Regions from separate parts of the Saccharothrix sp. AJ9571 genome, predicted to be linked through region 2. Evidence: predicted binding sites of a transcription regulator. Region 2 holds the regulator's gene; each other region holds the start of a gene.
The links. The regulator HspR, encoded in region 2, represses chaperone genes until heat shock. The targets are predictions, from matches to a motif close to ANNTTGAGTNNNNNNNACTCAANNT.

Region 1 (9,505 bases), 140 kb from region 2:
CTCGTCGAGCAGCACCACGCTGTACGGGCGCCGCCGCACCGACTCGGTCAGCTGCCCGCCCTGGTCGTAGCCGACGTACCCGGGCGGCGCGCCGACCAGCCGCGACACCGAGTGCTTCTCGGCGTACTCGCTCATGTCGATCCGGAGCATCGCGCGCTCGTCGTCGAACAGGAACTCCGCGAGCGCCTTCGCCAGCTCGGTCTTGCCGACGCCGGTCGGGCCGAGGAACAGGAAGGAGCCGGTCGGCCGGTCCGGGTCGGCCACGCCGGCACGCGTGCGGCGCACCGCGTCCGAGACGACCTTGACCGCCTCTTCCTGGCCGATCACCCGCCTGGCCAGCTCCTCCTCCATCCGGAGCAGCTTGCCGGTCTCGCCCTCGAGCAGGCGGCCCGCCGGGATGCCGGTCCACGCGCTGACCACGTCCGCGACGTCGTCCGCGCCGACCTCCTCCTTGAGCATCACGTCGGCCTGCACGGCCGTCTCGCTCGCTGTGGCGGCTTCCAGTTCCTTCTCCAGCGCGGGGATCTTGCCGTAGCGCAGCTCGGCGGCCCGGCCGAGGTCACCGTCGCGCTCGGCCCGCTCCGACTCGCCGCGCAGCTGCTCCAGCTGCTCCTTGAGGTCGCGGACGCGCTCGATGGAGCCCTTCTCGTTCTGCCAGCGCGCGGTCAGCCCCGAGAGCGTCTCGCGCTTCTCGGCCAGCTCCGCGCGCAAGGTGGCCAGGCGCTGCTTCGAGGCGACGTCATCCTCTTTGGACAACGCCATCTCTTCGATCTCCATCCGCCGGACCGCGCGCTCGACCTCGTCGATCTCCACCGGCCGCGAGTCGATCTCCATGCGCAGGCGCGACGCGGCCTCGTCGACCAGGTCGATCGCCTTGTCGGGGAGGAAGCGGGCGGTGATGTAGCGGTCGGACAGGGTGGCCGCGGCGACCAGCGCGGCATCGGTGATGCGGACACCGTGGTGCACCTCGTAGCGCTCCTTGAGCCCGCGCAGGATGCCGATCGTGTCCTCAGTGGACGGCTCGCCGACCAGCACCTGCTGGAACCGGCGCTCCAGCGCGGCGTCCTTCTCGATGTGCTGGCGGTACTCGTCCAGCGTGGTGGCACCGACCATGCGCAGCTCGCCGCGGGCGAGCATCGGCTTGATCATGTTGCCCGCGTCCATCGCGCCCTCGCCGGTGGCCCCGGCGCCGACGATGGTGTGCAGCTCGTCGATGAAGGTGACCACCCGGCCTGCCGAGTCGGTGATCTCCTTGAGCACGGCCTTGAGCCGCTCCTCGAACTCACCGCGGAACTTCGCCCCGGCCACCATCGAGCCGAGGTCGAGCGCGACCACGCGCTTGCCCCGCAGCGATTCGGGCACGTCACCGGCGACGATGCGCTGCGCGAGCCCCTCGACGATGGCGGTCTTGCCGACGCCGGGCTCACCGATCAGCACCGGGTTGTTCTTGGTCCGGCGCGAAAGCACCTGCACCACGCGGCGGATCTCGGTGTCACGGCCGATCACCGGGTCCAGCTCACCCGCGCGGGCGCGCGCGGTCAGGTCGACGCCGTACTTCTCCAGCGCCTTGAACGTCCCCTCCGGGTCCGGGCTGGTGATCCTGGCCGAGCCGCGGACCGCGGTGAACGCCTCGCGCAGCGCGTCCGGCGTGGCACCGTGGCGCTTCAGCAGGTCGGCCACCTGACCGCCCTGCGCGGCCAGGCCGACCATCAGGTGCTCGGTGGAGACGTACTCGTCGCCGAGCTCGGTGGCCAGCTTCTGCGCATGGGTGATCGACTTGACCGCGTGCGTGTCGAACTGCGGCTGCGAGACGGTGGCGCCGGTCGCGGACGGCAGCGCCTGGGTGATCGGCTCCAGCTCCTTGTGCACCAGCTCCGGGTCCGCCCCGACCGCGGTCAGCAGCGGACCGGCGAGGCCCTCGCCCTGGGCCAGCAGCGCACCGAGCAGATGGGCCGGCGCGATGTCCGGGTTGCCTGCGACGGTCGCCGCCTGGGCAGCCGACGAGATCGCCTGCTGGGTCTTCGTGGTCGGGTTGAAAGCGTCCATCCCTCACCTCATGTCGTGCGTCGCTCGACGCAAGCCTTCCGGAAAAGTCCTCGACATGCACAACGTCAAAAAAGTTGAGCCTGTTCCTGTCAATGTCATGGCCGTGCCTTCGGCACGGCGGCGAGGTCGCTTTGAGCCGGTCACTGGAGGCCGGGTGCGCCGTGCCGTTGGGCGGCCCGGCGCACCCGGCCTCCAGTGACCGGCGCGACCTCGCGCGGGTGGGGGCAGGTCAGCGGGGGGTGGTGCGCTTGGCGAGGGTGCCGCGCAGGCTTTCGTTGGCCATCTTCAGCCGGTCGGTCAAGGCGTCGAGCTCGCCGGGGGCCCAGTCGGCGAGCGCGTCGGTGAGGAAGTCGGTGTACTGCCGCCGCCAGTGGAGCAACTCCTCCTCACCCCGCTCGGACACCCGGATCAGCGCGGCCCGGCCGTCCTCGGGTGCGGGGCGGCGCTCGATCAGCCCGGCCGCGGTCAGCTGCGCGACCTGGCGGCTCACCACGGAGACGTCGACCATGCGCCGCTTCGCCAGTTCCGACGGCCGCGACTCGCCCAGCTGGGCGAGTTCGGCGAGCAGCCACGCGGAGGCGGGGTGCAGCCCGTTCTGGGCCTGCCAGAGGTGCGTGGTCCACGCCTGCTGCAACTGCGCGTTCACTTTGAGTTGCCGTACCAATTCGAGCGCGGCCTCGTCCGTCGGACCCATCGGCCCAGCCTTCCCCTCGCGCCACCGGCGAAACAATCCGGGGGTTACTAGTTGTATGTGGCAACTAGTTTAGCAGTGACCGATCACACGGCGGACGTACTCAGTACCACCCGTCCGGAGCAACGTCATCGGCTCCTACCCGGTCTCCGGCTACCCTCCGGGGTGGACCACTGCCCTGTTTACCTCGAACGACTTATTCCGAAAGGGGGAATATTCCCTACGCCGGCACCCCTGGGTCAAGCCGCTGGCCTGCCCCGGTCGGCGGAACCCAGAGCTACGCGCATTAATGAATAATCCAGGCCACAATCGGCATGTGGACCAGTGGACCACCGGTCCCCGCCGCCGCCACCGACCACGCCACGCAACCGGACCAGGAGCCGATACCAGCCAGCGATGACAGCCGAACCGGTCAGCCCAGTACCCAGGACAGCCGCCACGCGGCAGACTCCGCCCGCCGTCGCGGCGATGGTGCGGCTGATCCGTGACACCTGGGCGAAGGCCGAGCCGTACACGCCGGAGATCTCCCAGTTCTTCTACGGGATGCTGTTCACCCTCGCGCCCGCCACCAGGGACTTCTTCCCGATCAACATGGAGGTCCAGCGGGGCAGGCTGGTGCGCGCGCTGGTGCACATCGTGCAGATGGTCGACCGCCCGGACGACCTGGTGCCGTTCTTGCGCCAGCTGGGCCGCGACCACCGCAAGTTCGGCGTCATCCCGAACCACTACGAGGCGGTCGGCACCGCACTGCTCGCCGCGCTGAAGACGCAGCTCGGGCCGGACTGGACGCCGGAGGTGGAGCGCGCCTGGGCCGAGGCGTTCACGATCATCGCGCGGGCGATGCAGGAGGCCGCCGCGGCCGACCGGCACCCCGGCTCGTGGACCGCGACCGTGGCCGAGCACCGGCGGCTCACCTGGGACCTGGCGCTGGTGCTGGTCGAGCCGGACCAGCCGGTGCCGTACGAGGCCGGGCAGTACCTGAGCGTGGAAGTGCCGCAGCGCCCGCGGCTGTGGCGGTACCTGTCCCCGGCGAACGCGCCGCGCGACGACGGGTCGATCGAGTTCCACATCCGCGCGGTCGACGGCGGCTGGGTCTCGCGCGCCATCGTCAGCCACACCGCGCAGGGCGATCGCTGGCGGCTCGGGCCACCGCTCGGCAGGCTGACCGTCGACCGCGAGTCCGGCCGGGACGTGCTGATGATCGCCGGCGGCACCGGAGTCGCGCCGCTGCGCGCGATGCTCGACGAGCTGGCGCAGTGGGGCGAAAACCCGAAGGTGAAGCTCTTCTACGGCGGCCGTGACCGCGAGGACCTGTACGACCTGGAGGAACTGCGCTCGCTGGCGGCGGTGAACCCCTGGCTGACCGTGGTCCCGGTGGTGGAGAACAACCCCGGGCTGCCCGGGTTCGAGCAGGGCACGCTGGCCGAGGTGATCACGAAGTACGGCGCGTGGCCCCAGCACGACGTGCTGGTCTCCGGCTCGCCGGCGATGATCCGGGCGACGGTTTCGCGCATGCTGGTCGCGGGCACCGCGCTGGACCAGATCAAGTACGACCCCTTCACCATCGACTGATCCTTTCACGCCGAAAAGCGGAAAATCGCGCTCGCCCGCAAAAACACCCGAACGGCGGCGCACGCTGTGAATACCCCCAATCGACACCGAGTACCGATATTGCTCCATTCGAGCTGAAAGCGTGGCGAATCGGCGCCACCGGCCGACTTGCGTCGTAGAGTCCCAGCCCCGTCGGGGAAACGGGAGTGTTGAAAAATCACGACGCATTCGAATCGATTGGAGAATTCGTCGCATCGATGGGTGTACACGCCATGTTTCCCGACGCGCTGCCCGTGACCATTCCGGCGAACTGGGGCAAATCCAGCCGGACGACAAAGTTGATCAATGAGAGTTTTGCCAAGGTGGAACCGAAGTCGGTCGAACTGGCGCAGTTCTTCTACGGCGTGCTCTTCACCGTTTCCCCGGAGACCAGGGCCCTTTTTCCCGTCAACATGAACACCCAGCGCGATCGGCTCCTGCGGGCGCTGGTGCACGTGGTCGGCCTGGTGGACCGGCCGGCCGAGCTGGTGCCGTTCCTGCACCAGCTCGGGCGCGACCACCGCAAGTTCGACGTGATCGCACGCCACTACGACGCCGTCGGCATCGCGTTGCTGACCGCGTTGAAGCGTTTCCTGAAGGACGACTGGACCTCGGAGGTGGAACGTGCGTGGACCGATGCCTATGGCGTCATCGCGAAGTCCATGCGGGAGGCGGCGGAGGCGGAGAAAGGCCCGGCTTGGTGGCCGGCGCGGGTGCTGGAACACCGGAAGGCGAGCCCGAACGTAGCGATAATCCGTGTACTGCCGAAACACCCGGTACCGTTTCGCGCTGGCAATTACTTGAGCGTCCAGGTGCCGCAACGGCCGCGAATGTGGCGGTACTTCTCCCCGGCCACCGCGCCACGCACCGACGGCGTACTGGAATTCCACGTGCGCGCGGTGGACGGCGGCTGGGTGAGCCGGTCGATCGTGCACCACACCAGGGTCGGTGACGAATGGCGCATCGGCCCGGCGCTCGGCACCCTCGCCGTGCGGCAGGCGGAGAACCGGAAACTGCTGCTGGTCGCCGGGGGCACCGGATTGGCGCCGCTGCGGGCGATCGCGGACGATCTGGCGCGGTGGAAGCGGAATCCGCCGGTGCACCTGTTCTTCGGCGGCCGGACCGCGGAAGATCTGTACGACCTGCCGACGCTGAAGATGCTGGCCGCCACGAACCCCTGGCTGACCGTGGTGCCGGTGGCCGAAGAAGGCAAGGTGCCCGACGGCGAACAGGGCACCCTCGCGGACGCCGTGATCCGGCGGGGCCCGTGGCCGAACACGGATGTCCTGATCTCGGGCTCGCCCTCGATGATCCGGGCCACCATGGTGCGCCTGATGGAGGAAGGCACGCCGGCCGCCCAGATCCGCTACGACCAGTTCACCGTGGACTGACCCGGGTCGTGCAGCGGCGGCCCCGGGGGATCGGGTCGCCACTGCACGACGACTGTGCGGACTCGGCTGCCCGAGTCTCGACCCCACCCGCCCGCTTGTCGACCGTGACAACCCGAATGCAGCACTGAACTGCCGCCCCACCCTGTCCAAACGTCGAACCCCGCTGCACTAACGCAAACCCCACCCACCCAACCGCAAACCTCACCCACCCAACCGCAGGCCTCGCCCACCCGAGTGTGGAACTCACCCGCCCGAACGCGGAACTCGGCTACCTGAGTGTGGAACTCGCCCGTCTGGACGTGGGACTCGCCACCCGAGTGTGGATCTCTTATGCCTGAACGCGGAACTCGGCTACCTGAGTGTGGAACTCGCCTGCCTTAACGTGGGCCTCGCCTACCCGAGTGTGGAACTCGCCTGCCTTAACGTGGGCCTCGCCTACCCGAGTGTGGAACTCGCCTGCCTCAACGTGGGCCTCGCCTGCCCGAGTGTGGATCTCGCCTGCCTGAACGTGGGACTCGGCTACCTGAGTGTGGAACCTCCCGAACTGCCGCCAAAGGCGAGTCCCACGTTCAGGCGCGCGAGTCCCACACTCAGGCAGCCGAGTCCCACACTCGGCAGGCGAGTCCCACGTTGGGGCAAGCGAGTTCCACATTGAGGCACTTGAGTTCCAGCGGTCGAGATCTACGTTCGGGCACGCGAGTTCCGCGTTCGTGCAGCCGAGTCCCACATTGAGGCGCCGAGTCCCGCGCTCCGGTACCCGAGTTCCACACTCGGGGAGCCGAGTCCCACGTTGAGGCAGCCGAGTTCCACGCTCGGGTAGCCGAGTTCCGCACTCGGGTAGGCGAGTTCCGCGCTCGCGCACCTGAACTCCGCGCTGGGGCGGCCGGATTCCACACCAAGGCAGGCGAGTTTCGCGTTGGGGCGCCGGAGTTTTACATCCCGGCGGCTGAGTCAGGTGTGGGTGAGGAGTCGGGTGAGGGCGGTTTGGGCGTAGGTAAGGGCTCGCACGTCGCGGGTCAGGTGGAGGGTGTGGTTCGCGGCGAGGACGATGCCGGTCAGGTCGAACAGGATCTGGTCGGCATCGCCCTCCAGCGTGCGGTCGGTGAGGGCCAGGCGGATGTGCATGCGCAGGTCCCGCTCCCACAGCGCGCTCATCCCGGCGATGGCGTCGCGCACCGGGCCGGGGCGGTGGTCGAACTCGGCCGCCGCGGCCAGGAAGAAGGTGCCGGCCGGCTGGGTCAGGTGGGTCAGCCAGGCCTGGCACAGCGCCCGCAGGCGCGGCAGGCCCGGCGTGGTGCCGGTGGACGGCTCCACGACCGCCCGGCCGAACTGCTCCGCTGCCGTGTCGACCACCGCGAGCTGCAGCGCTTCCTTGGCGCCGAAGTGCCCCAGCACCCCGGATTTCGACAGGCCCAGGTCGGCAGCCAGCCGTCCGATGGTCAGGCCGTCGAGGCCTTCGACGGTCGCCAGTTCGACCCCGCGCGCCAGGATCGCGGACCGGGTATCGCGGGCATCGGTGACAGACCGGCGTGGGCTCACGGGCGTAGTTTAGCTTCCGAACGATCGGACGCCAAACGAGCTATAGTGCGCACGTGATCCTTCTTCGACTGCTGTTCCGCCTGGTCTTCCGGCCGCGGGTGCACGGCCACGAGCACCTGCCGCGCACCGGCCCGGTCATCCTCGCGAGCAACCACCTGTCCTTCATCGACAGCGTGGTCCTGCAGCTGGTCACCCGGCGGCGGGTCCGCTTCCTCGCCAAGGCGGAGTACTTCCAGGGCACCGGACTCCAGGGCCGCCTCGTCCGCTGGTTCTTCACCGTGACCGGCGCGGTGCCGGTCGAGCGAGGTGCCCACCGCGCCGCTCAGGGCGCCCTCGAAACCGCGCTCGGCGTGCTCGCGAAGGGCCAGGTGTTCGGCATCTACCCCGAGGGCACGCGCTCGCTCGACGGCCGCCTCTACCGCGGTCGCACCGGCGTCGCGTGGCTGGCGCTGACGGCCGGCGTGCCGGTGGTGCCGGTCGCGCTGACCGGCACCGATCGGCTCCAGCCGGTCGGGCGGCGGTTGCCGCGGTGGCACCGGATCACCGTCACCTTCGGCCCGCCGATCCGCGGCACCGGGCAACCCAAGTCGGGCCCGGCCCGCCGGGTGGTGACCGACGAGGTGATGCGGGCCATCGGGGCGATGTCCGGTCAGGAGACGGCGCCGGAGTTCAACGCCGCCCCGCTAACCTGACCACATGCGGAAACCGGTGGTGTGCCTGGCGCTCGCCCTGCTGGCCACCGGGTGCGGGACGACCCCGCTCCAACCCCGGCAGGAGACAGGCACCGACCTGATCAGCCGCTACTTCGACAATTTCAACCGCGCGGGCGACCAGGGGCCCGAGGAGCAGCAGCGCTTCCTCGAGGACGCGCGGCACCCGGACTTCACCGGCCAGGAGTGCGACCTCGGCGACCTCACCATGGACATCTACCCGGCGATGTCCACCGTCCGCCCGGACCCCGACTGGTCACCCGACGGCGAAGATCCGCCGCGGGGCGAGGTGTTCGTGGTGGCGGTGTCGCTGACGGTCCGGCGGGCGGGCGCCGCGATCGGCGAGCAGATCGGCTCGCAGCGCGTAGTTCTGCTCGATCGCCGCGTTTACGGCTTCGCTCCGTGTCCGAAATCGTGAATCGGTTACGCTTCGTCGTCCGGTTGAGCGATATTCGCCGCCGCCGCGTCCCGATATCTCAAGCGCCGCCTCTTGCACGACGACGAACATCAGGTGGCGGAGGTGAAAGCGGTGTCCAAGGACGGGATCGCAGTCCACACCGAGGCCGGGGATCTGCCCGCGCTGCACGAGACCATCGCTTCCCTGTTCGCCGCCCAGGGCAACTGGGAACGCGCCTACCAGCACCTTCGCTCCGCGCTCGAGCGTGACTCGCTGACCGCGAGCTACAACCGCCGCTTCCTCGACCGGCGCCTGGCGCAGCTCGCGGACGGCGAGGTGGCGGTGGCGATGGTGGACATCGACCTGTTCAAGGACGTGAACGACACCTTCGGCCACCTCGTCGGTGATCGGGTGCTCCGGAGCGTGGCCGCGCTGCTGAAGCACGAACTGCCGCGCGGCGCCTTCTGCGCACGGTACGGCGGTGAGGAGTTCGTGCTGGTCATGCCCGGTTTGGGCGTTCGGGAGGCGCTGCGGGTGGCCGAGCGCGCGCGGGTCCGCGTGGCACGGCACGCCTGGCAGCGACTGCAGTCCGGGCTCGCCGTCACGGTCAGCATCGGCCTGACCACGAGGCCGGGACGTGCGGAAGAACGATTGCTCGAGGCCGACGCCCTGCTTTACGCGGCAAAACGCGCGGGGCGGAATGTGGTGGCTTATCCGGATTCGGAAAACCCCGGGCGCATTCGACACCGTGGGTAACCCCGGGTCAGCCGATTTCCCACTGCCGGTAATAATGGCTGGTCGATACGTGGCGGTCATCCGGCCAACTGGCACCGAGCGTAAAAACATCACGGGATGGTGTCGTCACGAACGGCGGGTATCCGTAGGATAACGAAAGCCATCCGGCTGGCGATGATCCACCGGAGCCCGCCACTTCGAGTCAAGTCGAGGAACGTGGTCGACTCACCACCGCCGAGCTGAAGGGAGACTGAGTGCCTGACGATCACCTTTCCTCCGGCACCGGTCGTTCTCGCAGGTCGCGGCGGCGTTCCATGGACACCTACGGCGGCATCAGCGTCAACGAGGTGATGGCCAAGGCAACCGGCAAGTACCCGGTACCCCCGGTGGCCGAACCTGAACCCGA
Region 2 (9,505 bases):
GCGCGTACCGGGTGCGGACCGAGGCCAGGGCGGGCGAGACCCACATCTCGGTGCCGACCACCGCCGACGCGCCGCACGCGCTGGAGGTCGACGCGTCGGCCGGTGACGTGACGGTCCGCACCGCGTGATCCGGCTGCCGCACCGGGCCTGACCGTGCTCGCCGTACCCGCTGCGCAGGGGGCAGCGGGTACGGCGAGCGGCGGAGTACCTGGTCAACGGCGCGCTCCCGGAAATCGGTGGCACCCGCCGGGAACAACCGGCGGACCCGGTACGTTGAGCCAGCAGAAAGGTTGAGCCCCCTCCGCTCAAGTCCTAGTTGACCAAGTGGCGGGGCTCCGGTTAGAACTTGAGTGAGCACCGCTCAACCACGGCGGGCGCACGAACCCAGAAGCACAGAGAGAGGGAACGAACCATGGCGCGAGCGGTCGGCATCGACCTCGGTACGACCAACTCGGTCGTCGCCGTCCTGGAGGGCGGCGAGCCGACGGTCATCGCCAACTCGGAAGGTTCGCGGACGACCCCGTCCATCGTCGCCTTCGCCAAGAACGGCGAAGTGCTGACCGGGCAGCCCGCGAAGAACCAGGCCGTCACCAACGTCGACCGGACGATCCGCTCGGTGAAGCGGCACGTCGGCACCGACTGGAAGACCGAGATCGACGGCAAGGCCTACACCTCGCAGGAGATCAGCGCGCGCGTGCTGATGAAGCTCAAGCGCGACGCCGAGTCCTACCTCGGTGAGGAGATCACCGACGCGGTGATCACCGTGCCCGCGTACTTCGAGGACGCGCAGCGGCAGGCCACCAAGGAAGCCGGCCAGATCGCCGGGCTGAACGTGCTCCGCATCGTCAACGAGCCGACCGCGGCCGCCTTGGCCTACGGCCTGGACAAGGGCGAGAAGGAACAGACCATCCTGGTCTTCGACCTCGGTGGCGGTACGTTCGACGTCTCGCTGCTGGAGATCGGCGAAGGCGTGGTCGAGGTCCGGGCCACCTCCGGTGACAACCACCTCGGTGGTGACGACTGGGACGAGCGCATCGTCACCTGGCTGGTCGACAAGTTCAAGGCCTCCAACGGCATCGACCTCACCAAGGACAAGATGGCGCTGCAGCGCATCCGCGAGGCGGCCGAGAAGGCGAAGATCGAGCTGTCCAGCTCGAACTCCGCGGGCATCAACCTGCCCTACATCACCGTGGACTCGGACAAGAACCCGCTGTTCCTCGACGAGCAGCTGTCCCGCGCCGAGTTCCAGCGGATCACCTCGGACCTGCTCGAGCGCACCCGCAAGCCGTTCAACAACGTCATCCGCGACGCCGGGGTCGCCGTCGGCGACATCGACCACGTGGTGCTCGTCGGTGGTTCCACCCGCATGCCCGCGGTCTCCGACCTGGTCAAGGAGCTGACCGGCGGCCGCGAGCCGAACAAGGGCGTGAACCCGGACGAGGTCGTCGCGGTCGGCGCGGCGCTGCAGGCCGGTGTGCTCAAGGGCGAGGTCAAGGACGTCCTGCTGCTCGACGTGACCCCGCTGTCGCTGGGCATCGAGACCAAGGGCGGGGTGTTCACCAAGCTCATCGAGCGCAACACCACCATCCCGACCAAGCGTTCGGAGATCTTCTCCACCGCGGACGACAACCAGCCCTCGGTGCAGATCCAGGTCTTCCAGGGTGAGCGGGAGATCGCCGCGCACAACAAGAAGCTCGGCATGTTCGAGCTGACCGGGCTGCCGCCCGCGCCGCGTGGCGTGCCGCAGATCGAGGTCACCTTCGACATCGACGCCAACGGCATCGTGCACGTGACCGCGAAGGACCTGGGCACCAACAAGGAACAGTCGATGACGATCACCGGTGGCTCCGCGCTGCCGAAGGACGACATCGAGCGCATGGTCAAGGACGCCGAGGCGCACGCCGAGGAGGACAAGCAGCGCCGCGAGGAAGCGGAGACCCGCAACCAGGCCGAGACGCTGGTCTACCAGACCGAGAAGTTCGTCAAGGACAACGAGGACAAGCTGCCCGACGAGCTCAAGGGCAAGGTCAAGACCGCGATCGACGAGGCCAACGAGGCGCTCAAGGGCACCGACTCGGCCAAGATCCGCGAGGCCATCGAGAAGCTGAACACCGCTTCGCAGGAACTGGGCACCGCGCTCTACGCCAACGCGAACGCCGCCCAGGAGGCCGCCGGCGCGGCCGGTGGTGACGCGGGTGCTTCGGCTGGGTCCTCTTCGGCCAAGGCGGACGACGTGGTCGACGCCGAGATCGTGGACGAGGACGACAAGAAGGGCGCGGAGGGCGAGAAGAAGTGACCCACGCGAATCGCGAAAACTCCGAGGGTCCCCGGCACGGGATCGGTGAAGAACCAGAGGAGCCGCGAGTCGTGGTGCGCGATCGCCGCAAGATCGACCCGGTGACCGGTGAGCTGCGCGAGCAGCCGGTGCTCGAAGAGGAGGAAGCGCCCGTGGCGGGCAAGCACGCGGGTCCCTCGCTCGGGGAGACCATCGTGGACGCGGCGGTGGAGCCGGTGTCCGACCTGGAGAAGCAGCTGGAGGAACGCACCGCGGACCTCCAGCGGCTTCAGGCCGAGTACACCAACTACCGCCGCCGGGTGGACCGCGACCGCGAGCAGGTGGTCAACGCCGCGAAGGCGGGCGTGGTCGGCGACCTGCTGCCGCTGCTCGACGACCTCGAGCGGGCGGACCAGCACGGCGACCTCACCGGCGCGTTCAAGGCGGTGGCCGACAAGCTGGTGGCCAGCCTGCAGCGGGCCGGGCTCGAGCCGTTCGGCGCGGAGGGCGAGCCCTTCGACCCGAGCGTGCACGAGGCGGTGCAGCACAACACCTCGTCCGAGGTGGCCGGTCCGACGGTGACCCTGGTGATGCGCCGCGGCTACCGCTTCGGCGATCGGGTGCTGCGGGCGGCGCTGGTCGGCGTGACCGACCACGAGCCCGGCGAGGCACCCGCGCCTGCGCCCGCGGCCTCGGCCTCGGCCTCGCCTGAGGTCGCGCCGGAGCCGGAATCGGCGCCGGAACTGGACGCCACGCAGTCCGGTGAGCTGCCCCTTGATGAGAACAGTCGCTGACGGAAGTCCGGAGGGAGGAGACGCCCGATGAGTGCTCGGGAGTGGATCGGCAAGGATTTCTACCGCGAACTGGGCGTCTCCTCCGACGCCTCCGCGGATGAGATCAAGAAGGCCTACCGCAAGCTGGCGAAGGAGAACCACCCGGACGCCAACTCGGGCAACGCCGAGGCCGAGAAGAAGTTCAAGGCCGTGTCCGAGGCGTACGGCGTGCTGTCCGACAGCACCAAGCGCAAGGAGTACGACGAGGCCAGGCGCCTTTTCGGGTCGGGCGGCCCCGGGGGTTTCGGGTTTCCCGGAGGCGGAGCCGGTGGCACCGACTTCGGCGATATGTTCGGAAACGCCGCCGGGCAAAGCGGGGGTTTCGGTGGCCTCGGTGACATCCTCGGCGGCCTGTTCGGCCGTCGCGGGGCCGCCGGTGCCACGGCGAGCCGCGCGCAGCGGGGCGCCGACGTGGAGACCGACGTCCGGATCGACTTCATCGAGGCGGTCAAGGGCGCGACCCTGCCACTGCGGTTGTCCAGCCCGGCGACCTGCGGCACCTGTGGTGGCAACGGCGCCAAGCCGGGCACCACGCCGCGGACCTGCGGGACCTGTGGCGGATCGGGGCTGGTCAGCCGGAGCCAGGGGGCGTTCGCCTTCTCGGAGCCGTGCCGGGACTGCCGCGGCCGCGGCACCATCATCGACAACCCGTGCGGTGAGTGCGGTGGCGAGGGCATTAGCACCCGCACCCGCACGCTGACCGTCCGGATCCCCGCCGGGGTCGACGACGACCAGCGCATCCGGCTGGCCGGGCAGGGCGAACCGGGCCGGGGCGGCGCGCAACCGGGTGACCTCTACGTCCGGGTGCACGTGGCACCGCACACGGTGTTCGGCCGATCGGGCAATGATCTGACCATCACCGTGCCGGTGAGCTTCACCGAACTGGCGCTGGGTGGGACCATCACGGTGCCGACACTCGACGGCAAGGTCTCGGTCAAGGTGCCGCCGGGCACCTCGAGCGGGCGGGTGCTGCGGGTGCGCGGCAAGGGCATCACCAAGCGAGACGGCACCCAGGGCGACCTGCTGGTCACCCTGCAGGTGGCGGTGCCGGCCCGCCTGGACGACCAGGCGCGGGCGGCGTTGGAGAGTTACGCGGAGGCCTCCGCGCAGCACGACCCGCGTCCGGAGATCACCGCCCTGATCAGGGAACGGAGCTGAGATGTTCGGTTCTTCGCTGCCGGGTGGCGTGCCGCAGGACGAAGACACCCCGGTGTTCGTGATCTCCGTGGCGGCCCAGCTCTCCGGGCTGCACGCGCAGACCCTGCGGTCCTACGACCGCCAGGGCCTGGTCTCCCCCGGCCGCACGGCCGGGGGAGGTCGGCGGTACTCCATGCGGGACATCGCCCTCCTGCGCGAGGTGCAACGGCTCTCGCAGGAGCAGGGCGTCAACCTCGCCGGGATCAAGCGGATCATCGACCTGGAAAACGAGGTCGACGCCCTGCGTTCGCGGGTCGCGGAGCTGACCGAAGAACTCGCCTCGGCCTACGCCGCCGCCGAACAGGCCGCCGCCGCGGTACACGCCTCATACCGCAAAGACCTCGTCCCCATGCGAAACCAAACCGCCCTCGTCGTCTGGCGCCCCCCACGCCCCCGCCGCTAACCCCACGTTGGAGCAGCCGAGTTCCACACTCAGGCACCCGAGTTCCACGTTGAGGCAGGCGAGTTCCACGTTCGCGCATCTGGATTCGTGTTGGGGGCGGGCGAATTCCTGCCGATGTGGCCGAGTCTCACGTTGGGGCAGGCGAGTTCCACACTCGGGCACCCGAGTTCCACATTGAGGCAGGCGAGTTCCACACTCGCGTAGCCGAGTCCCACATTCGGGCAGGCGAGTTCTGCACTGGAACAGGTGAGTTCCACGTTCGCGCGCCTGGATTTTGTGTCGGGGCGGGCGGATTTCTACGCAGGTGGCCGAGTTTCACGTTGGGGCAAGCGAGTTTCGCGCTCCGGCAGCTGAGTTACACTTCGAGGCAGGCGAGTCCCGCGCTCGCGCAACCGAATCCCACGTTAGGCACCCGAGTTTCACACTGGGGCAAATGAGTCCCGCACTCAGGTAGCCGAGTTCCACACTCGCGCAGCTGATTTCCACATTCAGGCAGCCGAATCCCGCGCTCCGATAGCCGAGTTCCACACTGGGGCAGCCGAGTTCCGTGTTCAGGCAGCCGAGTTCTCGTTGGGGCAAGCGAGTTCCGCGTTCGCGCACCTGAGTTCTGCGCTGGGGCGGGCGAGTTTCACGTTGAGGCGGTTGAGTCCCGCGCTCGGCAAGTGGGTGCAACGTTCGCGCACCTGAGTTCCGCACTCGGGTAGCTGAGTTCCACGTTCATTCCGGATGCCTCGCCTTCCGGCGCGAGCACTTCGATTTCGAACAGCAGACGCGTCTTTCGATCAGGATCAGTCGGCCTCCTCCTGGAGTCGGCGCAGGAGTTGGAGTGGGGTCATGCCGCACAGGACGGCTGCCTGCCGGAGGGTGACCTCGTCCAGCTCGATCACCGGGTCCGCAGCCGCGTGCTCATCAGCGGCTCTCGCCTCCGCCCACGCTTGAAGTGGGCCCAGCTCCGGATCCTGGGTCTGGGTGATCACCTTCAGCCGCAGCCGGAGACTCAGCTCCGGGCGCCGCAGATCGCGGTGGACCTGGGCGAGCACCTCGTGCGCGGTCGTGCCGAGGACTTCGCACAGCTCCACCAGCCGTGACACCGTCAACCGCCGGGCGCCGGACTCGTAGCTGCCCAGCGTGCCGATCGACAGGTCGTTGTGCAGCAGCGCGCACACTTCCTCCCTTCTGAGCTGCCGAGCGCGCCTGAGCTGCCGAAGCCGCTCGCCGAGCGCCTCGCGGAGCGCCTGGTCGAAGTCCGGGTCGACCGCCGTGCCGCTCACCTGCCCGCCCCTTCGATCCGCCCGGCGCGCTCACGCGCCTCGTCCGCGATCCCGGCCAGCAGATCGGCGAGTTCCCGCAGCTCAGCGGCACTGAACTCGGCCTCGTCGATCTCGCGGACCAGGCGCATCATCACGGTGCCCACGTCGCGGTTGCTCCTGATCAGCCGGACGAAGGCCCGCTGATTCCGTCGTCGAACCATCTCCACGCCCCCTCTCGTCTGATCAATAGTGGCACATGCCACTCTCGATCACGATCAGCGCGGGATGCGGCTCGGCGAGGCCGGATCCGTTGATCCGCAAAGGTTTTCGAGGTTCCGGGGTGGCACAAAAGTCACATTCGCAGACGGGTGATTGTGGCTGATTACCGTGCGCGGCAACGCTCCTGGCACAAAGTTCACATTCACGTTCGGGATGCTTCCTCAGCGCAGGAAGGGTTCCAGGACGCGCGGCGGCGGTCACGAATGCAGCGATGTCACGAATGTGGAACTCGGCTGCGCGAGTGTGGGGTTCGGATGCACGAGCGTGGAACTCGCGTGTCTGAACGTGGGACTCGCGTGCACGAGCGTGGGACTCGCGTGTCTGAACGTGGGATTCGGGTGCGTGAGTGTGGGGGTCGGGCGGGGGTTAGGGGGTGGCGGTTTGGACTAGGCGGGCGTAGGGGCCGTTGGCGGCTAGGAGGTCGGTGTGGCTGCCCAGTTCGGTGATGGTGCCGCCGTCCAGGACGGCGACGCGGTCCGAGGCGGCGGCGGTGTGCAGCCGGTGCGCGATGGCGATGACCGTCCGACCTGCGAGAACCTGGGAAAGCGAGCGTTCCAGCTCCCGCGCCGAGCCGGTGTCCAGCAGGGAGGTCGCCTCGTCCAGGACCAGGGTGTGCGGGTCCGCCAGCACCACGCGCGCCAGCGCCAGTTGCTGCGCCATCGCGGCGGGCACCGAGGCCGGGGTGACCTTGGTGTCCAGGCCGTCCGGCAAGGACCGGGACCAGGAGCCCGCGCCCACCGAGTCCAGGGCGTCGAACAGGGCGGCATCCGACCACGAACCCGCAGGTAGCGTGAGGTTTTCCCGCAGGGTGCCCGCGAACACGTGGTGCTCCTGCGTCAACAGCAGCACCTCACCCCGCAGCACGTCCTCCGGCAGCTGCGAGACCTCCGCGCCGCCGATGGTCACCGAGCCCGAGCCGGGGGTGGCGATGCCTGCCAGCAGCCTGCCCAGCGTCGACTTCCCCGCACCCGACGGGCCGACGATCGCCAGCCGCTGGCCCCGCGGGATCGACAGGGTGATCCCGTGCAGCACCTCCCGGTCCGCCGAGTACCCGAACCGGACGTCGCGCACCTCGATCTCCGTACCCGAAGGCACCGTGGATCCAGGGGAAACCGGAGAAGCCGCGTTCCGCACGCCGATCACCCGTCGCAGCGCCGTCGCCGACACCTGGACATCCTCGATCCACCACAGCAGCTCGTCCAGCGGACCCGCCAGCACCTGCACGTACAACACCATCGTGGTGATCGTGCCCAGCCCGGCCCACCCCTGCGTGTACGCCCACGCCCCGATCAGCAGCATCGCGCCCGCCGGCAGCGCGTGTGAAAGCTCCAGCCACGGCGCCCACCGCACCTGCAGTTTCCGCAGCTCACGCTCCTCGTCGACGGCCCGCGCCAGCCGGCGGTCACCTTCGGCCAGCCGCCGCTCGACCAGGCCCAGCGCGTCCGCGGTCCGCGCGCCCTCGGTCGACTCGTGCAGCCCCGACTGCACGTCACCCCAGGCGTCCAGCATCTTCTCGATGGTCGGCGGCACCCGCCGCCAGTACCACCGCGTCGGCAGGTACAGCACCGGCACCGCGACCAGCAGGCCCAGCGCCAGCAGCGGCGAGGTGAACACCATCGCCACCACGGTCAGCGCGACCGTGATCAGCGCGACGGTGATCTCCGGGACGGCGTACCGCATCGCGTAGTCGACCTTGTCGACGTCGGAGGTCGCGCGGCTGAGCAGGTCACCGGTGCCCGCCGCCTCCACGGTGCCCAGCGGCAGCTTCAGCGCGTCGTCGACGAACTCCTCGCGGGTCTTCGCCAGCACCCGCTCACCCAGCAGCCCCGCCCGCCGGTTCGCCGCCTTCTTCAGCACGGCCTGCACCACCAGGATGCCGACGAAGACCAGCGCCAGCAGGTCCAACGACAGCCCGCCGCCCTCGGTCACCGAGTCGACCAGCAGCCCCAGAATCTGCGGGCCGACCAGCCCGGCGGCGCCCGCCAGGCAGAAGAGCAGGATCACCAGCACGAAGTCCCGGCGGAACGCCCTCATCGTGCCGATCGCCCAGCCGCGGGCCTGCGCCACGTCGGCCAGCGGCAGCTTCAGCTGCACGGTTCCTTCTCCTTGTTGACGTACTCGTCGGCGACGGCCCGCCACAGCGGACTCTGGCTGAAGACCACGGTCGTCCGGCCGCGTCGCAGCTCGGCCACCCGTTCGGTGATGCGGGCCTCGGTGTGCGCGTCGACCGCCGAGGTCGGTTCGTCCAGCAGCAGCACGTCGGCGTCCAGCGCCAGCGCCCTGGCCAGGTTCAGCCGCTGCCGCTGTCCGCCGGAGACCTCCCGGCCGCGCTCGCCGATCAGCTCGTCGAGCCCCAGCGGCAGCGCGTCCACGATGTCGTCGGCGTCCGCCGCGGTCAGCGCGGCTCCCACGGTGATCGCGCCCGGCGTGACGATCTGCTCGCGCAGCACGCCCGAGAACCACACGTCCTGGTTGTGCGCGCAGACCACCCGCGAGCGCACCTCGGCCAGCGAAGCGCGCTGGATGTCGACCCCGGACACCATCACCGGCTTCAGCGCGTCGGTGAACCGCGCCAGCCGGGCGGCCAGCTCCTCGGCGTCCTTCGTTTCGACCACGGTCAGCTTCCCGGCGACCGCGGTGAAGCCCGATTCGGTGTCGTGCAGTTCCAGCGGCCCGTCGGGCAGCGCGATCGGCTCGGCCGGGTCGGCCAGTTTCGGCCGCAGGGCCAGCATCTTGCAGACCTTCCGCGACGCCACCATCGCACTGGAGAACGTGCCGGCCGCCTCCGTGGCGGTGCTCACCGGGATGATCAGGAAGGCCGAGGCACCGTAGAAGGCGACCAGCTCGCCGACGGTGATCGTGCCCGCGACCGCCAGCCGCGCGCCCAGCCAGGTGATCGCCACGGTGACCAGTCCCGGCAGCAGCACCTCGGCGCCGACCAGCCACGACGTGCTGCTGGCGACGCCGTTGCCCTGCTCGCGCACCCGCTGGCTGGCCGTGGCGAATCGCTTCGAGAACTGCCGCTCACCACCCACGCCCCGCAGCACCCGCAGGCCCGACACGATGTCCGCGGCCAGCGCGTTCACCGTGGTCAGGTCCTCGCGCTGCGCTTCCTGACGACGCTGCAGCGGCGCGATCAGCGGCCCGATCCCGGCCACCGCCAGTGGCACGCCGACCAGCGCCACTGCGGCCAGCAACGGCGAGGTGCCCAGCAGCACGATGCCCACGGTCAGGAACGCGACCACGGCACCGAGCACCCGGCCGAACA
Region 3 (9,505 bases), 430 kb from region 2:
GTCCAGATCGGACCGGAGGAAGCCGCGGCGCACGCCGTTGGCGAGGAAGGCCGACGCGGTGGCGCCGAAGGTGCGGACCAGCCGGAGCAGGCGCTGCAGCGACTCGTCGTCGATCGCCGGTGCGTCGAGCAGGATGAACTGGACCAGGCCCGGTTCGCGCTCGACCAGGGCGAACACCCTGGTCAGGATGGCGCGGAACTGCGCGGCCAGCTCCCCGGACGTGCTCGCGTCGTCGGGCTCGTCGGCGCCGACCACCTCGTTGAGGATGAAGTCGACGCCGCTGTCGAGCACCTCGTCGAGGATGTGCCGCTTGTTGTCGAAGTAGTTGTAGAAGGTGCCGTGGCTGACGCCTGCTTCCCGGACGATGTCGGAAACGCCGGTGTTGCGGTAACCCTGGGCGGAGAAGACGTGGTGCGCGGCGCGGACCAGCTGGACCCGCCGTTCTGCCGTACGGTTGCGCACGGACGCTCCTATCACTTACTCACCCCGTGCACGGCGAACCCGACCAGGGTGTCGATGTACCGCCCACGTTTCTCTTCGGTCGCTTCCCCGCGCAGTGCCAGCAGGAAGCCCGGCACGATCAGTGCGTTCAACCCGTGTGCCACCGCGGCGGTGTCGAGATTGTGGCGCAACCAGCCCGCGCGCACACCGGTTTCCAGATAGGACGCCATCAACGCGGACAGCGTGGCCTCCAGCCCGAGCAGCCGCGCTTTCAGTTCCGCGTCGATCGCCGCGGCCTCCACCAGCACCAGTTTCAGCAGGTCCGGTTCCTCGTCGATCAGCATGAACAGCCGCTGCGCGATGGCGCGCAGTTGTGCGGTGAACTCCTCGGCGTCCCTCGGTTCGTCGCGCGTCGCGGCCGCGCGCACGGTGGTGATCAGCCGCTCGACGCAGTGGTCCAGCACGTGGTCGAGCAGTTCGCGCTTGCTCTCGAAGTAGCGGTAGACGGTGCCTTGACCGACCTTCGCGTGTTTCGCCACTTCCGAGATGTTCGCGGCTTCGTATCCGCGCTCGGTGAAGACGACGCACGCGGAGTCGACGATCTGCCTGCGGCGCCGCTCGGCCAGACCCTTCTCCGGCGGCCTGCCCCGGCGAGCGCGGGGCGTCGCCGGTGAAGACGTGGACGCGGATTCCATCTCGCTCAGCTTACGGGACCTGAACTTCCGTGGACGGCTCAGCACTGCATTAGTGCAAACGATCACGCACCGCCACCCCCACTTCTACGCAGCGCTGGCGACGTATTCTGATCAGAGGGTTTCGGGCGCTGCCGAAAACGGTGGTTTTCACCGCGGCGCCGGGTGAAAATGGTGGGTTGCGGCGAACAGGGCGGAGGATCGCGGATGACTAAGGCCCCACCGACATCCCGTCTGGTGCGGGCGACCGCGCTGGGCAGGCTGGCTGCCGGGCAGGTGTTGCGGCAGGCGGGCACCAAGGTTGCCGGGCTGGGCCGTTCGAGTGAAAAAAGGCAGCTTTTGCTCGATCGTCGCGCACTCGCGGCCGCTGATCAGCTCGTTTCGGTGCTCGGCGGAATGAAGGGCGCGGCGATGAAGCTCGGGCAGCTTCTTTCCGTGCTCGATCTCGATCTCGTGCCCGACTCCTCGCGCCCGGAATTCCGGCGCAAACTCGCCGTACTTCTGGCGAAGGCCCCGGCGGTGCCGTTTTCCGATATGCGGAAGGTGGCGGAGGACGATTTGGGCGCCCCGATCGCCGAAGTGTTCGCCGAATTCGACCGGAATCCGGTGGCGGCGGCCTCGATCGGCCAGGTCTACCGCGCCCGCCTGCCCGACGGGCGGGCGGTCGCGGTGAAGGTGCAGTACCCCGGCATCGCCACCGCCGTGCGCGCCGACCTGAAGAACCTGGCGCTGTTCCTCCGGCTGGCGCCGAACATCTTCCCCGGACTGGAAATGGGCTCGCTGGCCGAGGAGATCCGGCTGCGCATCGAGGAGGAACTGGACTACCGGCTGGAGGCGAAGACGCAGCACGACATCGCGGTCCAGTACGCCGGGCACCCGTTCATCGCCATCCCGGACAGCGTCGCCGAACTCTGCGGGCAGCGCGTGCTGGTCACCGAATTCGTCGAGGGCATGGACTTCGACGGCATCGCCGCGCAACCCCGCGACGTGCGCGACCGGGTCGGCGAGATCATCTACCGCTTCTACTGCGGATCGCTCTTCCACACCGGCGACTTCCCCGGCGACCCGCACCCTGGCAACGTGTTGCTGCGCCACGACGGCCGCGTCGCGTTCCTCGACTTCGGACTGTTCAAGCGGATGAGCCCGGAAAGCATCCACCTCGAACGGACGGTGCTGCGCGCCGCGGCCGACGGCGACGCCGAGCAGGTGCACGCCCGCATGGCGGCGGCGGGGATCCTCGGCGAACCCGACCGGATCGAACCGGACGAAGTGCTCGCCTACATCGAGGACGCCGTCGGCTGGTACCTGGCCGACGCCGAGATCGAGGCGACCCCGGAACTGGCGGCCGAAGCGATGATCAGCTCGATCGACCCGCGTTCGCCGCACTACCGGAAGATGCGCTGGCAGTACCTGCCGCCGGAGCACCTCTTCGCGCGACGGGCGGAGCTGTACGCCTTCGGCCTGCTCGGCCGGTTGCGGGCGCGGGGGAACTGGCACCGCATCGCCAGGGAATGGCTGCACGGCGACGAACCGGCGACCGAACTCGGCCACGTGGACGCGAAGTGGCGGGCCGGCGACACCGCCCCGGCTCAGGAGCCGAGGTAGCGCAGGACGGCGAGTACCCGGCGGCTGTACCCGCTGGTGTGCGAGAGCGCCAGCTTGTCGAAGATCGAGTTCACGTGCTTTTCCACCGCGCTCAGCGAAACGTAGAGCTGCCCGGCGATCCCGGCGTTCGTGTGCCCCTGCGCCATCAGGTCGAGCACCTCGCGTTCGCGCGCGGTCAGTTTCCCCAGTGGATCGCTGTGCGTGGTCCGGGCGAGCAGCCGCCGGACGACCTCCGGGTCGAAGGCCGCGCCACCGGCACCGACGCGGTCGAGCGCGTCCAGGAATTCGCCGACCTGCGCCACCCGGTCCTTGAGCAGGTAGCCGACGCGGCCGCCGTCGTCGGTGATCAGTTCGGTGGCATAACGCTTTTCGACGTACTGCGACAGCACCAGCACCCCCACCTCCGGGAACCGCGCACGGATTTCGAGCGCCGCGCGCAGGCCTTCGTCGGTGTGCGTCGGTGGCATCCGGACATCGGTGACGATCACGTCCGGGCGGTGGGCGGCGGTGGCGGACAGCAGCGCGTCGCCGTCACCGACCGCGGCCAGCACCTCGTGCCCCTCCTCGGCGAGCAGCCGGACCAGCCCTTCCCGCAACAGGGTGCTGTCCTCGGCGAGCACTACCCGCACGGCAACTCCGCGGTGATCGTGGTCGGACCGCCGACCGGACTGTCCACAGTGAACTCCCCATCGGCGGCGGCGACCCGGCGCGCCAGGCCCGAAAGCCCACCGCCCGGACGCGCCCCACCGCAGCCGTCGTCGCTGATCCGCACGGTGAGCATGGTGCTCCCGCGGCGCACCGACACGTCGATCCGGGTGGCCGACGCGTGCTTCATCGCGTTCGTCACCGCTTCGGACACCACGAAGTAGGCCACCGTCTCCACCGCGAGCGACGGGCGTTCGTCGAGGCCGAAGTCGAGGTGGACCGGCACCCCGGCGCTCTCCGCGACGGCTTCGAGCGCGGGGTGCAGCCCGCCGTCGTCGAGGGCGACCGGGTACACCCGCCAGGTCACTTCACGCAGGTCACGAAGGGCCTGCTGGGACTCTTCGTGTGCCTGTCGCACGAGTTCGGCCGCTCGCTCGGCGTCACCGGTCCGCCGGGCGCGGCCGAGCAGCATGCCCAGGGCGACCAGCCGTTGCTGCACACCGTCGTGCAGGTCGCGCTCGATGCGGCGGCGTTCGTCGTTGACCGCTTCGACCACCTCGGCGCGCGTGATCGACAGTTCGGAGACCCGGCGGCGCAACAGTTCCCGCGCGCTCGGCCCGAAGAACCGGTTCGCCAGCACCCGGTCCAGCTTCGCCACGCCGATCAGCCCCTGCACGGCGATGAACGCGAGCAGCAGGCCGAACAGGAAGATGGTGATCGAGTCGTACCAGTCCGCGGGCTCCTCGCCACCGCCGACGCGGCCACCGGAGAAGATCTGGCCGAGCATGATGACCGCCGACACGGCGCCGTAGACGATCAGCAGGAGCACCCCGGCGCCGAGCAGTCCGGTCACGCAGCGCAACGCGAGGTAACGCAGCGCGCGCCCGCCGGTGTAGTCGTCCCCGTTCTCGGCGTCGAAGAACCGGACGAGCCGCCGCCGCTCCAGTTCGGCCAGCGCGCGGGCCCCCGCGTAGACCCCCGGGCGCGCGGGCGGCAGCGCCAGTGCCAGAGTTCCGGCGACCACGTAGATCGACTCCGCGAGCGCGGTGACGGCCCCGGCCGCCAGCCCGGCGGTGCCGCGCCCGGCGGCCCGCACCCAGCTCAGTTCCACCCGGTGAGGCTAACCGGCTGCTCCAGGCCGGGGACTGCGGTTTTCCGCAGGATCTTCCTGGGGTACCCGACCGGATATGGGAGGCCTCACCGCAATGTCCGGAACTCGAGTGGTTCGTAGGTTCGTTGGCAGGTGCAGACGACCATGAAAGGCCGCCGATGATCACGCAACTCGCCCAGCAAGCCCCGGAGATGGGAGGGCTCGCCGGATGGGCGGTGAGTCTGATGGACACGCTCGGAGGGGTGGGCGCGGCCGTCATCGTCGGGCTCGACAACCTCTTCCCGCCCATCCCCAGTGAACTGGTGCTGCCGCTGGCCGGCTTCTCCGCCAGCCAGGGCACGTTCAGCCTGGCCGAGGCGCTGATCTGGACCACGCTGGGTTCGGTGGTCGGCGCGCTGATCGTCTACTACCTGGGCGCGCTGCTCGGCCGGGAGCGCTGCCGGGCGCTGATCTGCAAGATCCCGCTGGTCAAGGGCTCGGACTTCGACAAGACCGAGAAGTGGTTCGCCAAGCACGGCACCAAGGCGGTCTTCTTCGGCCGGATGATCCCGCTGTTCCGCAGCATGATCTCGCTGCCTGCCGGGATCGAGAAGATGCCGGTGTGGAAGTTCCTGTCGCTGACCACGCTCGGCAGCCTGATCTGGAACACCATCTTCGTGGTCGCGGGCTACATCCTCGGCGCCAACTGGCACGTCATGGAGGAGTACGCCGGCATCTTCCAGAAGGCGGTCATCGGCCTGGTGGTGCTGGCCGTGGTCGTCTTCGTGGTCAAGCGCCTGAAGAACCGGAACAAGGACGACGACGAAGACGAAAAGCCCGAGCCCGAGGAAGAGGACGACGAGCGTCCCACCCGCATGCTTTCGGTCCCGGAGATGACCGGCGGCCGCGGCCGCTTCGTCGGCGACCTCCACTCGCGGGAGCAGCAGAACCGCAGGTGAGAGTGCGGGGGCCCAGCGGCCCCCGCACTCCCGGCCTGGCTCAGGCGGCTTGCTTGACCGGCGTGGCCGCCGGGGCCAGCGCGAGTTCCAGTACCTCCCGCACCGACGCCACCGGGTGCACGTCCAGTTCGGCGAGCACCTCGGCGGGCACGTCGTCCAGGTCCGGCTCGTTGCGCTGCGGGATGACCACGGTCTTCATCCCGGCCCGGTGCGCGGCGAGCAGCTTCTGCTTCACCCCGCCGATCGGCAGCACCCGCCCGGTCAGCGACACCTCACCGGTCATCGCCACGTCGGCCCGCACGACCCGGCCCGAGAGCAGGGACGCCAGTGCGGTGGTCATGGTGACCCCGGCCGACGGCCCGTCCTTCGGCACCGCGCCCGCCGGCACGTGGATGTGGATCCCGCGTTCGGCCAGGTCACCGACCGGCAGCTCCAGCTCGGCACCCCGTGAGCGCAGGTAGGACAGCGCGATGTGCGCCGACTCCTTCATCACGTCGCCCAGCTGCCCGGTCAGGGACAACCCGGTGCCGCCGGTTTCCTTGTCCGACAGCGACGCCTCCACGTAGAGCACGTCACCCCCGGCGCCGGTCACCGCCAGCCCGGTCGCCACACCCGGGATCGAGGTCCGCTGGGTCGACGCCGGCAGCGAGGACTCCGGCAGGTGCCGCGGCCGCCCGAGGTAGGCGTCCAGGTCGCCCGCGTCCACCGCGACCGGCAGCTCGAGCTCGTTCAGCGCCACCTTCGTGGTGATCTTGCGCAGCACCTTCGCGATCGTGCGGTTCGCCGCGCGGACACCCGCCTCCCGCGTGTACTCCGCCGCGATCCGGCTGAGCGCCGCGTCGGTCAGCGTCACGTCGCCCTCGGCCAGCCCGGCCCGCTCCAGCTCACGCGGCAGCAGGTGGTCGCGGCCGATGGTGACCTTCTCGTGCTCGGTGTAGCCGTCGAGGGTGACCAGCTCCATCCGGTCCAGCAGCGGCCCGGGGATGGTCTCCAGCGCGTTGGCCGTGGCCAGGAACACCACGTCCGACAGGTCCAGCTCGACCTCGAGGTAGTGGTCGCGGAAGGTGTGGTTCTGCTCCGGGTCCAGCACTTCGAGCAGCGCCGCGGTCGGGTCGCCGCGGTAGTCGGCGCCCACCTTGTCGATCTCGTCGAGCAGCACCACCGGGTTCATCGACCCGGCTTCCTTGATCGCCCGCACCACCCGGCCGGGCAGCGCGCCGACGTAGGTCCGCCGGTGCCCGCGGATCTCGGCTTCGTCGCGGATGCCGCCGAGCGCCACCCGGACGAACTTGCGGCCCATCGCCTTCGCGATCGACTTACCCAGCGAGGTCTTGCCGACCCCGGGAGGACCCGCGAGCGCCAAAACCGCGCCAGAGCGCCGTCCACCGACGACCGCTCCTGAGCCCGCCCGTCGCCCGCCACCACCCTCAACGGAGCTGCGCAAGCTTCGCGCTGCCTGGTCCGAGCGGCGCTTCCGCACCGCCAAGTACTCGATAATGCGTTCCTTGACGTCGTCCAGGCCCGCGTGGTCGGTGTCGAGCACCGCACGCGCCTCGGCGATGTCGTAGGCGTCCTCGGTGGTGGTGTTCCACGGCATCTCCAGCACCGTGTCCAGCCAGGTGCGGATCCAGCCGCCCTCCGGCGACTGGTCGGAGGTGCGCTCCAGCTTGTCGACCTCGGCCAGCGCGGCCTTGCGCACGTGCTCGGGCAGTTCGGCCGACTCCACGCGGGAGCGGTAGTCGTCGTCCTCACCGCTGCCGTCCAGCTCGCCGAGCTCCTTGCGGATCGCCTCGAGCTGGCGGCGCAGCAGGAACTCCTTCTGCTGCTTCTCCATGCCCTCGGCCACGTCCTTGCGGATCGTGTCGGTCACTTCCAGCTCGGCCAGGTGCTCGCGGGTCCACTCCAGCGCCTTCTCCAGGCGCGCGGTGACGTCCAGCGTGCGCAGCAGTTCGAGCTTCTGCTCCAGGTCCAGGTAGGGCGCGTTGCCCGCCAGGTCCGCCAGCGCCGACGGGTCCTCGAGCTCCTGCACCGCGTCCAGCATCTGCCAGACGCCGCGCTGCTCGAGCACCGAGAGCACCACGGCCTTGTACTCACCGGCGAGCTGCTTGCCCTGTTCGTCGGCGGGCAGTTCGACGGCGTTTTCGGCGTGCACCCACCGGGCCGCGCCGGGGCCGTCGCCGGTCGCGCCGGCGTGGGCCCGCCGGAGACCGCGCAGGACCACGACGGCCTTGCCGCCGGGGACCCGGCCGATGCGCTCGACGGTGGCGACCGTGCCCATCTCGGCGTACTCGCCGTCGACGCGCGGCACGATCAGCACCTCCGCCTTGGGGGCGGTCCGGATGCCGGGCACGGTGACGCCCTGGGATTTGGCCTGCGCGGACTCCACCGCGGCGCGCGTCTCGGCTTCGGTCAGGTCGAACGGCACGACCATGCCGGGCAGCACCACGTCGGAATCGAGGGGGAGTACGGGCAGGAGCCGGGTGTCGGTCATCGAATGCTCCTTCTCAGTTGAGTCTGCTCAGCTCAACTTTCCGGAGCCCCGGTTTGTTTCCCCTGGCTGTTCGCCCGTAGCGAGCGGTTCCGGGGAATAAATCCGCCTACGGCTTCTCGGCGACGAAGCACCAGGCGAACGGCCGTGCCTTCGCCTCGCGGGCGGTCAGCTCGCGGTCCGGGCGCCAGTCGGGCAGGTGCGTGACGCCCGGCTCCAGCAGGTTCCAGTCGGCGATCCAGTGCTCGATCTCCTCGCAATCGCGCAACCAGACCGGGTTCTGCGTGTTCCGGTACTGCGCGGCGAACTTCCGCACGCCCTCGGCTTCCTCACCGGTGGTGCCGCCGACCGACATCTGCGACAGCGCCAGCCAGCTCCCCGGCGCGAGCCGGTCGCGGTAGGCCCGCACCAGCCCCGCCGGGTCGTCGTCGGGCCCGACGAAGTGCAGCACCGCCATCATCAGCACGCACACCGGCTGGTCGAAGTCGATCAGCCGGCGCGTGGTGGGGTGGTGGAAGATCGCCTTCGGGTTGCGCATGTCCTCCTGGACGTGCCCGGCCCAGCCGGTGGCGTCCTGCCGCTCCAGGATGAGGGTGGCGTGCGCGGTGGCAACGGCCTCGTAGTCGACGTAGACCACCGTCGCGCGCTGGTCCTCGCCCAGCTCCTCGCGGATCACCTCGTGCACGTTGCCCGCGGTCGGCACCCCGGAACCGAGGTCGAGGAACTGCCGGATGCCCGCGTCCAGCGCCGCCCGCACCGCGCGGTTCATGAACTCGCGGTTGTGCCTGGCGCCCGGTTTGACGTGCGGCCACTGCTCTTCCAGGCGTTTGCCGAACTCCCGGTCCACCGCCCAGTTCTGGGTGCCGCCGAGGTACCAGTCGTAGACCCGGGCCGAGGACGGCTTTTCGGTGTCCACCCCGGCCGGGGCTTCGGGTGCGGAATCGGTGTGTTCGGTCAACGGGGGTCTCCGGCCTGTGCGGAATGCGGTGAACACAGTTCTATCGCACGGCGGGACGGCGGTACCAGTAGGTCCACAGCGGGCGGTAACCCTGCGCGTACCAGAACGGGGTGGACCGCGGATTGGCCAGCGCGTGGTGCAGCAGCGCGAGGTCCACGCCTTCGGTGTCGAAGACCTGGTGCGCGTGCGCGGCCAGCGCGGTGCCGACGCCGGTGCTGCGGGCCTGCTCGGCGACGTTCAGCGAGGTCAGGTACCCGATCTTCGGCCGCCCGGACTGGTCGACGTAGATCTTCGACCAGTCCGACGCCGGCGGCAGCTGCACCCTGGCCACGCCGAGCGCCTTGCCGTACACCTCGGCGATCCACAGCAGCGGCTCGTCCTTCGCGAGCACTTCCTCGACCTCGGAGGTCAGCGCGCGCTCGGTGCTCTCGCGCACGGTCGCGACGCCGAACTGCGCGTCGTAGTGCTGCAGCTCCAGCAGCAGTTCGACGACGTTGGCCACGTCGTTGCGGGTGGCGGCGCGCACGGCCACCCCCGGCGTCCGCCGCGGCCCGCGGCCGTGCCGTTCCGCCGGGCGGACGGCGACCACCCGCACCGGCGCGAAGCCGTGGCGCAGCAGTTCCCCGG

Region 1: a site for HspR is predicted at 2,118-2,142, ahead of clpB (ATP-dependent Clp protease ATP-binding subunit). Genes of this name have one in related genera too.
Region 3: a site for HspR is predicted at 7,938-7,962, ahead of lon (endopeptidase La). Genes of this name have one in related genera too.

What each region holds. Positions count from the first base shown of each region.
Region 1 covers NZ_CP091382.1:2,122,531-2,132,035, reverse strand. Annotated here, with positions in the region: gene clpB (ATP-dependent Clp protease ATP-binding subunit) at 1-2,046, opposite strand, end outside; gene L3Q67_RS09170 (MarR family winged helix-turn-helix transcriptional regulator) at 2,276-2,740, opposite strand; gene L3Q67_RS09165 (globin domain-containing protein) at 3,134-4,309, shown strand; gene L3Q67_RS09160 (globin domain-containing protein) at 4,561-5,718, shown strand; gene L3Q67_RS09155 (TetR/AcrR family transcriptional regulator) at 6,670-7,257, opposite strand; gene L3Q67_RS09150 (lysophospholipid acyltransferase family protein) at 7,311-7,949, shown strand; gene L3Q67_RS09145 (hypothetical protein) at 7,954-8,385, shown strand; gene L3Q67_RS09140 (GGDEF domain-containing protein) at 8,479-9,120, shown strand.
Region 2 covers NZ_CP091382.1:2,264,845-2,274,349, reverse strand. Annotated here, with positions in the region: gene L3Q67_RS09915 (DUF4097 family beta strand repeat-containing protein) at 1-128, shown strand, start outside; gene dnaK (molecular chaperone DnaK) at 413-2,296, shown strand; gene grpE (nucleotide exchange factor GrpE) at 2,338-3,069, shown strand; gene dnaJ (molecular chaperone DnaJ) at 3,097-4,266, shown strand; gene L3Q67_RS09895 (heat shock protein transcriptional repressor HspR) at 4,268-4,708, shown strand; gene L3Q67_RS09890 (helix-turn-helix domain-containing protein) at 5,497-5,979, opposite strand; gene L3Q67_RS09885 (hypothetical protein) at 5,976-6,179, opposite strand; gene L3Q67_RS09880 (ABC transporter ATP-binding protein) at 6,604-8,271, opposite strand; gene L3Q67_RS09875 (ABC transporter ATP-binding protein) at 8,322-9,505, opposite strand, start outside.
Region 3 covers NZ_CP091382.1:1,836,254-1,845,758, reverse strand. Annotated here, with positions in the region: gene L3Q67_RS07735 (TetR/AcrR family transcriptional regulator) at 1-462, opposite strand, end outside; gene L3Q67_RS07730 (TetR/AcrR family transcriptional regulator) at 474-1,136, opposite strand; gene L3Q67_RS07725 (ABC1 kinase family protein) at 1,341-2,738, shown strand; gene L3Q67_RS07720 (response regulator transcription factor) at 2,723-3,367, opposite strand; gene L3Q67_RS07715 (sensor histidine kinase) at 3,358-4,494, opposite strand; partial or broken gene L3Q67_RS07710 (DedA family protein) at 4,653-5,283, shown strand; gene lon (endopeptidase La) at 5,473-7,923, opposite strand; gene L3Q67_RS07700 (class I SAM-dependent methyltransferase) at 8,030-8,878, opposite strand; gene L3Q67_RS07695 (GNAT family N-acetyltransferase) at 8,919-9,505, opposite strand, start outside.